Regions from separate parts of the Nocardioides sp. J9 genome, predicted to be linked through region 1. Evidence: riboswitches for the same ligand, from Rfam matches in the RefSeq annotation. Region 1 holds a riboswitch; the other holds the start of a gene.
The links. Region 1 has a riboswitch for thiamine pyrophosphate ahead of L615_RS14615 (thiamine ABC transporter substrate binding subunit). Riboswitches for the same ligand answer to the same signal wherever they lie in the genome.
Positions count from the first base shown of each region.

Region 1 (7,010 bases):
GGGTGCGATGAGCTCGCGCACCGCGAGGCCGACCACGACGGTGGGCAGCACGAACGGAACGAGCAGGGCGGCGCGCACGACGGACCGCCCGGGGAACCTCAGCCGGTGCAGCACGTACGCCGCCGGCAGGCCGAGCAGCACGGCGACGGTCGTCGCGACGGTGCTGGTCCACAGCGTGAACCAGACGACGCGACCGGTGCGGGGGCGGCGCAGCACGTCGAGCACGGCGCCGGGGTCGAAGGAGCCCTCGGGCCACAGCCCGCGGTGCAGCATCGCGCCGACCGGCAGCACGAAGAAGACGCTGACGACCGCGACCGGGACCAGTGCGAGGACGGCGTACCCGACGTGCCCTCGCACCCGGCCCCGGGAGCGGGCGGCGCTCACCTCGAGACGATCTCCGTCCAGGCCTCCAGCCACGCCTGCCGCTGCGCGGCGACCTCCGCCGGGTCGACCTGCTCGGTCGACTCCGGCTGCCGGGTGAAGCGGGCCCAGTCGGCCGGGAGGTCCACGTCCTCGGCGACCGGGAAGACGTACATCGAGGTCGGCAGCGCGGCCTGCACCTCGGGCGAGAGCAGCCAGTCGACGACGGCGCGCGCGGCCTCGGTGTTGGTGTCCTCGCCCTTCAGCACGCCGGCGTACTCGACCTGGCGGAAGCAGCCGTCGAGGAGCGCGCGGGTGGAGGTGCGCTGGCCGGCCTCGTCGACGGTGAAGGCCGGGGAGGAGTCGTAGGAGACGACGATCGGCCGGTCGCCGCCGGAGAAGGTGAAGTCCTCGTAGTAGGCCTCGGTCCAGCCCTTGACGACCTTGGCCCCGTTGGCGACGAGGTCCTGCCAGTAGCCGGTCCAGTCGTCGCCGTACCGCGCGATGGTGGCCAGCAGGAAGGCCAGGCCGGGCGAGCTGGTGCTCGCGGCGGGCACGACGAACAGGTCCTCGTACGCCGGCTTCGCCAGGTCGTCGAGGGTGCGCGGCTCGGCGACTCCGTTCTTGCGGAACCACGCACGGTCGACGTTGACGCACACCGCGCCGGTGTCGACCGGGGTGAGCGCGTCGCCGTCGTCGCCGGGCAGCTCGTGCTGCTCGGCACCGGCCGGCAGCTCGGGGGCGTAGGCGTCGAAGACGCCCTCCTCGACCGCACGGGTCGCGAAGGTGTTGTCGATGCCGAAGACCACGTCCCCGACCGGGTTGTCCTTGGTCAGCACCAGCTGGTTGGTCAGCGCGCCGGCGTCGGTGAGCTTGCTGATGGTGAGCTGGTAGCCGGTCTCGTCCTCGAACTGCTCCACCAGCTCCTCGGGCAGCGCGAAGGACTCGTGGGTGACGAGGGTGACCTTGTCGTCCTCGACCCCGCTGCCGCCGTCGCCCTCCTGGCCGAGCAGCGAGCAGCCGCCCGCGAGGAGGGTGGCGGCGGTGAGGCCGGTGATCGTGGTGAGCATGCGTACGCGCACGTGTGACTCCCTTCGCCGGTGCTAACCGGATCAGGTTCGGAGGGTCTGCGGGCGGTCCCGCACTCTCAGCCCCGCTCGGGGCTCCCCTGTCTGACCGCTCCAGTCTAGGACGCGGCCACGGCGGTGTAGGCCACACCCTCCGGGTGGTCCTGCGCGGTCGCGTCGCCGCGGGCGACGAGCAGGTCGAGGTGCGCCTTGGTCTCCATCGCGGCCATGCCCTGGCTGAACACGTCGAGCTCGCCGAACGCGCGCTCGTGGCGGGTCCAGCCGAGGTCGCGCGCCACCACGAGCGCCGTGGTGGTGCCGCGCTCGCGCAAGGACCGCAGGCACAGCGCGAGCCGCTCCTCGTGGTGGGCGAGCAGCTCGTCGACGCGCTGGTACGACGACGGGGCGACCGGCCCGTGCGCCGGCAGGATCCGCAGGTCGGGCAGCTGGCGCACGCGGGCGAGCGAGGCCATGAAGTGCCCCAGCGGCTGGTCGCTGGCGGGCACGGTGAACCCGATGGACGGGGTGATGGTCGGCAGCACGTGGTCGCCGGAGAACAGCACGCCCTCGGCGCGGTCGGCGTAGACGTAGTGCCCCGGCGTGTGCCCCGGCGTGTGCACGGCGTCGAGGAGCCGGTGGCCCACGTCGAAGGTGCGGTCGCCCTCCAGCCAGGTGTCGGGGAAGGCCCAGTCCCGGGCGTCGGGCAGCTCGCCGTCGTGCCCCGCGGCCCACAGGTCGGCGATCTCCGCGGCGCCCGCGGTGCGCAGCACGTCGAGGAACGGGCTCTCGCCGATCTCGGCCTGGGAGGCACGGTGGAGCAGCTCGAGCGCAGGCTTCTCCTCGATGCCGAGGGCCACGTCGGCGCCGTACTCGTGGCCGAGCACGGTGGCGAGCGTGTAGTGGTCGCGGTGCACGTGGGTCACCAGGAACCGCTTGATGTCGCCGAAGCCGGAGCCGATCGAGCGCAGGCTCCGGTCCAGCAGCTCACGCGCGACCGGGATCGACCAGCCACCGTCGATCAGGGTGAGCCCGTCGTCGCCCTCCACCGCGTAGACGTTGACCGCCTTGAGCGCGTCCATCGGCAGCGGCAGCGGGATGCGGTGGATGCCCTCGGCGACCTGCCAGGCGCCCTCCTTCGCCCAGTGCTCGCCGGAGTCCGGTGAGACCGCATGACCGGTGGAGACGCCCCCTGTGCTCATGCGGCGACCTTAGTGAGCCCTCGCTCCCGGCTGGAGGTCGGGGAGGTTCAGGTCGAGGTTCGGCTGCTGCAGCCCGCCGTCGACCTCGATCAGCTTGCCGGTGAGGTACTGCCCCGCCCGCGAGGACAGGTAGACCACCGCGGCGGCGACGTCCTCGGCCTCGCCGATCCTGCCGAGCGGGGTCGCGTCCTCCATCTGCTGCTTCATCTCGGGCACCCCCGCGACGAACTCCAGCGAGCTGGTCATCACCGAGCCGACGTACACGCCGTTGACGCGGATGCTGGGCGCGAGGTCGGTGGCGGCGAGCCGGGTCCAGTGCGCGAGCGCGGCCTTGGCGACGCCGTAGGCCAGGTAGCCCCGCGCCGCCGAGCGGCCCATCATCGAGCTGATCGAGGTGATCGACTTCTGCCGCCCCTCACCGGCCGACTCCAGCATCAGCGGCACCGCTGCACGGCTGAGCGCGTGGGCGGTGGAGACGTTGAAGTGGAAGGACTCCTCGAGGTAGTCGACCTCGGTGTCGAGGAAGGCGTTGGGGATGGTGCCGCCGACGTTGTTGACGACGACGTCGAGGCGCCCGAAGGCGTCGTACGCCGCCTGCGCCAGCCCGGCGACCTCGTCGGTGCGCGCGAGGTTGGCCGGTACGACGACCGCGCGTCGCCCGGTGGCCTCGATCCGTTGCGCGACCTCGGCCAGCTGCGACTCGGTGCGTGCGGAGATCAGCACGTCCGCGCCGGCCTCGGCGAGCGCGACGGCGGTGGCGGCGCCGATGCCGCGGCCGGCGCCGGTGACGACGGCGACGTGGTCGGTGAGGGTGAAGCGATCGAGGATGCCCATCAGCGCCGGCCTCCCGTCGTACCGGCGACCAGGCCGCGGCCGGTGACCAGCGGCAGGTCCAGGGCGGTGCGCAGGCCGGGCTCGGCTGCGACGACGGCGGGGATCGCGTTGATCAGTCGCTGCGCGGTGACGATCATCCCGGAGACGTTGTGGTCGCCGTCCTCGCCGTGGTGGGTGAACTCGACCTTCATGCAGGGCTCCCCCGTGATCTCGATGCGGTAGCAGCCGTCGCCCTCGTGGGGCCGGGGCCAGTCCGGCTCGGCGTCGGCGTCGGTGCGGGTGACGTGCTCGAGGGTGATCCGAGGGACGCCGTCGACGGTGCCGATGACACGGAAGCGCACCGAGCCCATCGTCCCCTCCTCGACGTCGAGGGAGACGGTGCTGACGGTGCGCGGGGCGGGGCGGCGCTCGACCTCCTCGACGAGCGGCTCGTCAAGGGTCACGCCGAGGCCGGCGGCGATCACGCGCACGACGGGCCCCCAGGCGGTGGTGAGGATGCCCGGCTCCCACAGCAGCGGCGTGGCGTCGAGCGGCTGCCCGAAGCCGAACAGGTCGCGCATGACGACGGGCTGGTAGTAGGTGGAGTAGTCCGCGATCTCGCTGACCTTCACGTGGTCGATGCGCTGGCTGAGGCTGCTCATCACCAGCGGCAGCACGTCGTTGGCGAAGCCGGGGTCGATGCCGTTGACGTGCAGGCTGGCGCCGCCCTGGCGCCCGGCCTCGTCGATCGCCTCGATCATCTCGGCCGGCAGCGTGCCGTCGCGGTGCAGCAGGATCACCGGCCCCGACGACACCACGTTGACGCCGTCGCGCAGGAGGCCGGTCAGGTCCTCGATCGACTCGAACACCCGGTCGTCGGTCATCGCACCGTGCACGACGCAGTCCGGCCGCAGCGCGACGAGCTCGTCGCGGTCGGTCGTGGCGGCGATGCCGAGCTCGCGGCCGAGCCCGGCCAGCTCCCCGGCGTCCTTGCCGTGCTTGTCGGGCGTGGAGGTCCACACCCCGACCAGCTCGAGGTCCGGGTGGGCGTCGACGCCCGCGATCGCGTGCCGTCCGATGGTGCCGGTGGACCAGACGACCACGCGCAGCGGCTTGTCGGGGATGACCTGTGACATGGTGGTCACAGTAGAACGAGTTCTAGTTTTCGGGAAGGGTTCTTCGGCGCAGTTTCACCACCTAGGTGGTGAAACCCCGGCCTGGCGCAGGAGATCAGGCCCGAATCTGCAAGTTTCGTGTGCCCAGTGGCGCAGTTTCACCACCTAGGTGGTGAAACCCCTCAGCGCTCGCCCACCGACGGCACCGGGATGACCTCCCCCGGCCCCCACTCGGGGCACCGCGTGCCGGAGTAGATCGTCGGCATGCAGCGGTTGCAGTGGATGCAGATGCCCCGCTGCGCCTCGCCGGCCTGCAGGCGGTTGACCAGGTCGGGCTCGCGGAGCAGGGCGCGGCCCATGGCGACGAAGTCGAAGCCGTCGGCCATCGCCTGCTGCATGGTGTCGAGCCGGTTGATGCCGCCGAGCAGCATGAGCGGCATCGCCAGCTCGCGGCGGAAGACCTGCGCCTTCTCGCGGAAGTAGCCCTCCTCGAAGGGGTACTCCTTCATGAACCGCCGCCCGACGGGGGTCTTCATGCCCCACTTCACGACCGTCGGCATCGACGCCGCGAACTCGTCGACGGGGGCGCCGCCGCGGAAGAGGTACATCGGGTTCATCAGCGACGAGCCGCCGGAGAGCTGCAGGGCGTCGAGGTGGCCGTCGGCCTCGAGCAGGCGGGCGACCTCGAGGCCGGTCTCGGTGGTGACGCCGCCGGGGTAGCCGTCGGAGACGGAGACCTTGGCGGTGACGGCGACGGCGTCGCCGACCTCCTCGCGCACGACGCGCGCGACCTGCCGGGCGAGGCGGGCGCGGCGCTCGAGGTCGCCGCCCCAGCGGTCGCGGCGGCGGTTGAGGGCGGGCGCGAGGAAGGAGGAGATGAAGTACGAGTGCGCCATGTGCAGCTCGAGGACGTCGAAGCCCGCGCGCACCAGCAGGCGGGCCGCGTCGACGTACGCCTGCGTCACCCGGGCCAGGTCCTTCTCCGTCGCCGAGCGGATCATCTGCATCGACAGCGGGCTCGGCATCGCGCTGGCCGCGATGGCCTGGGCTCCGTTCGAGCGGCCGTTGGCGACCGGACCGGCGTGGCCGACCTGCGCAGCGATCGCGGCACCGGTGGCGTGCACCTCGTCGGCGAGGCGCGCCAGGCCGGGCAGCGTGCGCTCGGAGACGACGATCTGCTCGGCGTGCGTGCGGCCCTCGGGCGCGACGGCGAGGTAGGCGACCGTGGTCAGGCCGACGCCGCCCGCCGCGGGGGCGCGGTGGTAGGCGATGAGCTCGTCGGTCACCTCGCCGTGCGGGGTCCGGCCCTCGAAGGTGGCTGCCTTGACGGTGCGGTTGCGCAGGCGCACCGGGCCGAGGTCGGCGGGGCTGAAGACGTCGGGGATGTCGGTCACGAGAAAACTGTAACGTGTTCCACTAGCATAACTCGACTTACGTCCCCTATCGTCGGCGCATGGCGAAGACGTTGTGGCGCGACCGGAACGAGCAGCTGGACCCCGAGACCGACTACGTCGAGATCTACCAGAACCTCGCGCTCTACGAGTTCACCTGGGACATCACCCAGGCGCTCAGCTTCGCGCTCTTCCGCACCTACGCGGTGCCGAGCGTCGGTCGGCTGCTCCACGAGACCGGCGCGTTCACCACCCAGGTGCAGAAGCGGTACGACGACACCGCGCTCCTGCTCGAGGCGCCCTTCGTGCACGGCTTCGACAGCCCCGAGGGCAAGACGGCCATCCGGCGCATCAACCAGATGCACCGCTCCTACGACATCAGCAACGACGACTTCCTCTACGTGCTGTCGACGTTCGTGGTGGTGCCGAAGCGGTGGCTCGACGACTACGGCTGGCGCTCGTTCACCGACACCGAGCTGCGCGCCAGCGTCAACTACTACCGCGCGCTGGGCCGGCACATGGGCATCAAGGACATCCCGGAGACCTACGACGGGTTCATGCACCTCATGGACGACTACGAGCGCGAGCACTTCGACTTCGACGCCGGCGGTCGCCGGGTCGCGGACTCGACGCTGGCGCTGCTGACGACGTTCTACCCGCGCCCGCTGCGCAAGCCGGTCGAGGTGTTCAGCCGGGCGCTGATGGACGAGCCGCTGCTGGAGGCGTTCGCCTACACCGACCCCGGACCGGTCGCCCGGAAGGTGAGCCGCGCCGCGATGCGCGCCCGCGCGCGACTGCTGCGCTGGACGCCGTCGAAGCGGAAGCCGACGTTCACCGCCGACCTGCCGCGGATCAAGAGCTACCCCGACGGGTTCCGCCTCGCCGAGCTCGGCACCCAGCCGGTGCCCGGCCTCGGCGGGTGCCCGGTGCGCCACGAGTCCGCGCCCGCCTGAGCACCCGCCGGGTACGGCGACCGGCCGGTCGGGCTCAGTTGAACTTCGGCGCCCGCTTCTCCAGGAACGCGGACACGCCCTCCCTGCCGTCCGGCGAGACCACGAGCTCACG
Region 1 is NZ_VLJQ01000086.1:26,192-33,201, reverse strand. It holds gene L615_RS14620 (iron ABC transporter permease) at 1-384, opposite strand, end outside; gene L615_RS14615 (thiamine ABC transporter substrate binding subunit) at 381-1,442, opposite strand; TPP riboswitch at 1,433-1,540, opposite strand; gene L615_RS14610 (MBL fold metallo-hydrolase) at 1,547-2,626, opposite strand; gene L615_RS14605 (SDR family oxidoreductase) at 2,636-3,460, opposite strand; gene L615_RS14600 (diacylglycerol kinase) at 3,460-4,575, opposite strand; gene L615_RS14595 (NADH:flavin oxidoreductase) at 4,737-5,948, opposite strand; gene L615_RS14590 (oxygenase MpaB family protein) at 6,008-6,898, shown strand; gene L615_RS14585 (enoyl-CoA hydratase/isomerase family protein) at 6,933-7,010, opposite strand, start outside.

Region 2 (3,991 bases), on a different contig from region 1:
AGGCCGCCGGTGCCGAGGAGCAACCGGGACGACAGCACGGTACCGGCGACGACGAACGGGTCGGTGGTCGCGCTCATCCGCCCTGCACCGCCGTCACGACCTCGACCACGTCGCCGTCGGCCAGCGGGGTGGCCGGCCACTGGGCGCGAGGCAGGACCTCGCCGTTCAGCGCGACCGCGACCCCTGACGGGGCCGGGTACCCGAGGCGGCGGCCGAGCAGGTCGGCGACGCTCCCGATCGCGGCGACGGGTTCTCCGTTGAGGGTGATCATCGTACTCCTTCCCTCCGGGGGTCGACGGCTGGGTCGACGGCCCCGGTCTCCAGGTGGTCGGCGACGAGCTGCGCGGTCAGCGGGGCGAGCAGCACGCCGTGGCGGTGGTGGCCGGCGGCGAGGACGACGCCGTCGACGCCGCTCGGTCCGACCAGGGGCAGCCCGTCGGCGGTGGACGGGCGGTCGCGGGCGGTGGCCTCGACGAGCTCGGCGCGCTCGAGCGCCGGCCACAGCTCGCGAGCGGCGGCGAGCAGGCGCAGCGCGCCGCCGGCCGTCACGACCGGCCCGTCGTCGTGGTGCTCCGACGTCGCGCCGACGACGACCCGGCCGTCCCCGCGCGGGACGAGGTAGACCGGTTCACCGGCGACCCAGCCGCGGACGGTACGGCGCGGCGGGTCGTCCGAGCGCAGCCGCAGGACCTCGCCCCGCACGCCTGTCACCAGCCGCGTCCACGGCTCCGGGAGCCGGGCGCCGGTGGCGACCACGGTGACGTCGGCGCCGACGGGCGCCGTGTGCACCGGGACCCGCGCCAGCAGGGCGGCGCACACCGCCCGCGGGTCGACGCTCCCCTCGCCGGGCAGCAGGGCACCGCCCGCGACCCGGGCCAGGGCCGGCTCGTGCTCGCGGACGCCGGCCCGGTCGAGGGGCACCGCGTCGTGGCCGTGCCGGGCGAGCAGCTCGACCTGCCGGTCGACCTGCTGGAGGTCGGCGGCGTCGTGCCCGACGAGGAGGGTGCCCTCGCGACGCACCGGGACGCCGAGCCGGGCGGCCAGCCCCGGCCACAGCCGCAGCGATGCGGTCCCGAGCCGCAGCACGTCCTCCTCGCCGTGCCAGACCTCGGCGGCGGGGCTGAGCATCCCCGCCGCGGCGTACGACGCCCCGCTGGCCGGGCGCGGGTCGACGAGGGCCACGGCGTGGCCGCGGCGCTGCAGCTCCTCGGCGACGGCCAGCCCGACGATCCCGGCCCCGAGGACCTCGACCCGCATCAGGCCACCGCCGCGACGAGCTCCTTCGCTGCTGCCACGGGATCGCGATGTCGCCAGATCGCGCCGATGACCGCGACGCCGTGGGCGCCGGAGGCCCGCACGGCGCTGGCGCCGTCGGCGTCGATGCCTCCGATGGCGATGATCGGCAGGACGCCGGTGGCGTCGGCGACCGCGCCGGCGCCGAGGGGCGCGGGCAGGCCGGGCTTCGACGTGGTCGCGAAGACCGGGCCGAGGCCGGCGTAGTCGGCGCCGTCGGCCCGGGCGGCCTCGACGTCGGTCCGGGTGCGGCAGGTCGCCCCGACCAGCAACCGGGGCGCGAGCCCGCGGGCGTCGGCGACGGCGAGGTCGTCGGCGCCGAGGTGGACCCCGTCCGCGCCTGCCGCGAGGGCGACGTCGACGCGGTCGTCGACGACGACCAGCGCGCCGTGCGGTCGCACGGCGGCCACGACGGCACGCGTCAGCGCGACGAGGTCGCGGGTGCCCAGCTCCTTGGCGCGGACCTGGAAGCCGTCGACGCCGGCCTCGGCGAGCACCGGCAGCAGGGCGTGGTCGTCCCGGTCGGAGACCAGGCAGTGCAGGCGCGGGGTAGCGCGAAAAGCAGTCATCTCAGTCCGTTCCTTCGCCGGCATGACCCGGATCAGGTGTGACGGTCGGAGCGGCTCCAGCTCCCTCTCAGCCCGCTGCCGCGGACTCCCGTGGGGTGTCGTGCGTCACGCTAGCGCACGGTCACCGGCCCCCCGCAACTCGCTGTCCACGTAGCGGCGCACGGCCAGCGCGGCCGCACGCCCGGCCCGGTTCGCCCCGATGGTGCTGGCCGAGGGGCCGTAGCCGACGAGCTGCACGCGCGGGTCGCGCTCGGCGACGGTGGCGGTCTGCACGTCGGCGCCCGTCTGCAGCAACGCGATCCCGCCGCGGGGGCTGCGCAGGTGCAGCGGCGCCAGGTGCGCCACGGCGGGCCGGAAGCCGGTGGCCCAGAGGATGACGTCGACCGGCTCGAACGCCGGCTGGCCGGGCGCGGGGTGGTCCCAGCGCACGCCGTCGGGCTCGATCCGGTCGAACATCGGGAGCCGGCGGTCGTAGGCGCCGAGCCGGGCCGCCTCCTGCTCCTGGGGTCGGAGGGCGAGGCCGGTGACACTGACGACGCTCGCCGGCGGCAGACCGGCGCGGACCCGCTCCTGCACCAGCTCGATGGCGTGCCGGCCGAGGCGCTCGTCGAAGTGGTCGCGCCACACCGGCGGCCGTCGCGTCACCCACAGCACGTCGGTGCGCGGGGCGAGCTCGCCGATGAACTGCACCGCCGACGCGCCGCCGCCGACGACCAGCACCCGCTTGCCGGCGAGGTGCTCCGGACCGGGGTAGTCGTGGGTGTGCAGCTGCTCCCCGCGGAACTCCCCCGCCCCCGGGTACGACGGCACGAACGGCCGCGACCAGGTGCCGGTCGCGTTCACCAGGGTCCGGGTCGTCCACCGCCGCTCGCCGGCGTGGACCACGAGCAGGTCGCCCTCGGAGCTCACCCGGTCGACGCGCACCGGCCGCTCGACCGGCAGTGCGTGCTCGGCCTCGTAGCGGGCGAACCACGCCGGCACGACCTCGTTGGCCCGCTCGGCCGACCCGCCGGGGGCCGGCGCGTCGGGCAGGTCGGCGACGCCGTGCACGTCGGCCATCGTCAGCGAGTCCCAGCGGTGCTGCCAGGCTCCGCCGGGTCGTTCGTCGGCGTCGAGGACCACGTGGTCGAGCCCGAGCCGGCGCAGGTGGAAGGACGCGGAGAGACCGGCCTGACCGGCTCCGACCACCACGGCGTCGTACACGTGCACGTCAGCCCAACGCCCCGGGACCGCAGACCCTGCCCCGGTACCCCCTGCGACATTGGTCACCCCTCTCAACCTCACGGCGCGGAACCGATAGCCTTGCCCTGGCCGAGCGTGACCTGGACCGGGGCTGCTCCGTTGACCCACCGGGTACAGCTCGGCAATTTTCCCCTCACGTGGCGTTCCGTCGTTCCAGTGAGGGACACGACAACGCAATCAACACGTGGGAAATGGGGACCCGTGAACATCCGCAAGCTCCTGAGCCTGATCGCCTTCCTGGCGACGGCCACTGCCCTGGTCGCCGTTCCGGCACCGGCGCAGGCCGCTCCGGTCGACGACTGGAACTACTCCGCCAACACCGGCGCCACCTACATCAAGGCGCTCGGCAACATCGTCTCCTCCGACCTGACCGCGCAGACCGCGATCAACGGTGGACCGGCCCGCACGCACAGCAACAGCACCGCGGCGGCCAACGTCCTCAACCTGGCGAGCGTCGGTGCGGCCGAGACCCGCACCACCGCCACCAAGGACGGCGCCAACATCAAGATCGAGTCGTGGTCGCGCACCGCTGGTGTGAGCCTGCTCAACGGCCTGATCAAGCTCGACGCGGTCGAGAGCACGGTCGTCACCACCGGCAAGCCGGACGGCACCAGCTCCGCGGTCGGCAACCACAAGCTGCTCGGCATCAAGATCCTGGGCGTCAACCTGCCGGTCAACATCCCGCAGAACTACGGCGTGAACATCCCGGGCGTGGCGGCGATCAGCCTCAACACGACCTACCACGCCGGCACCTCCGAGCTCTCCGCCACGCGCAGCTGGGCGGTCGCGGTGCAGCTGCTCAAGTCCCGCGACGGCTACGACGCCGGCACGGTCATCATCCTGAGCCCGGTCAACCACTACCTGCAGGAGGCCACCCCGGCCGCCAA
Region 2 is NZ_VLJQ01000094.1:3,921-7,911, forward strand. It holds gene L615_RS16145 (thiazole synthase) at 1-77, opposite strand, end outside; gene thiS (sulfur carrier protein ThiS) at 74-271, opposite strand; gene L615_RS16155 (FAD-dependent oxidoreductase) at 268-1,257, opposite strand; gene thiE (thiamine phosphate synthase) at 1,257-1,862, opposite strand; TPP riboswitch at 1,855-1,964, opposite strand; gene L615_RS16165 (NAD(P)/FAD-dependent oxidoreductase) at 1,968-3,053, opposite strand; gene L615_RS16170 (choice-of-anchor P family protein) at 3,306-3,991, shown strand, end outside.
Region 2: another riboswitch for thiamine pyrophosphate. It lies ahead of thiE (thiamine phosphate synthase); the one in region 1 lies ahead of L615_RS14615 (thiamine ABC transporter substrate binding subunit).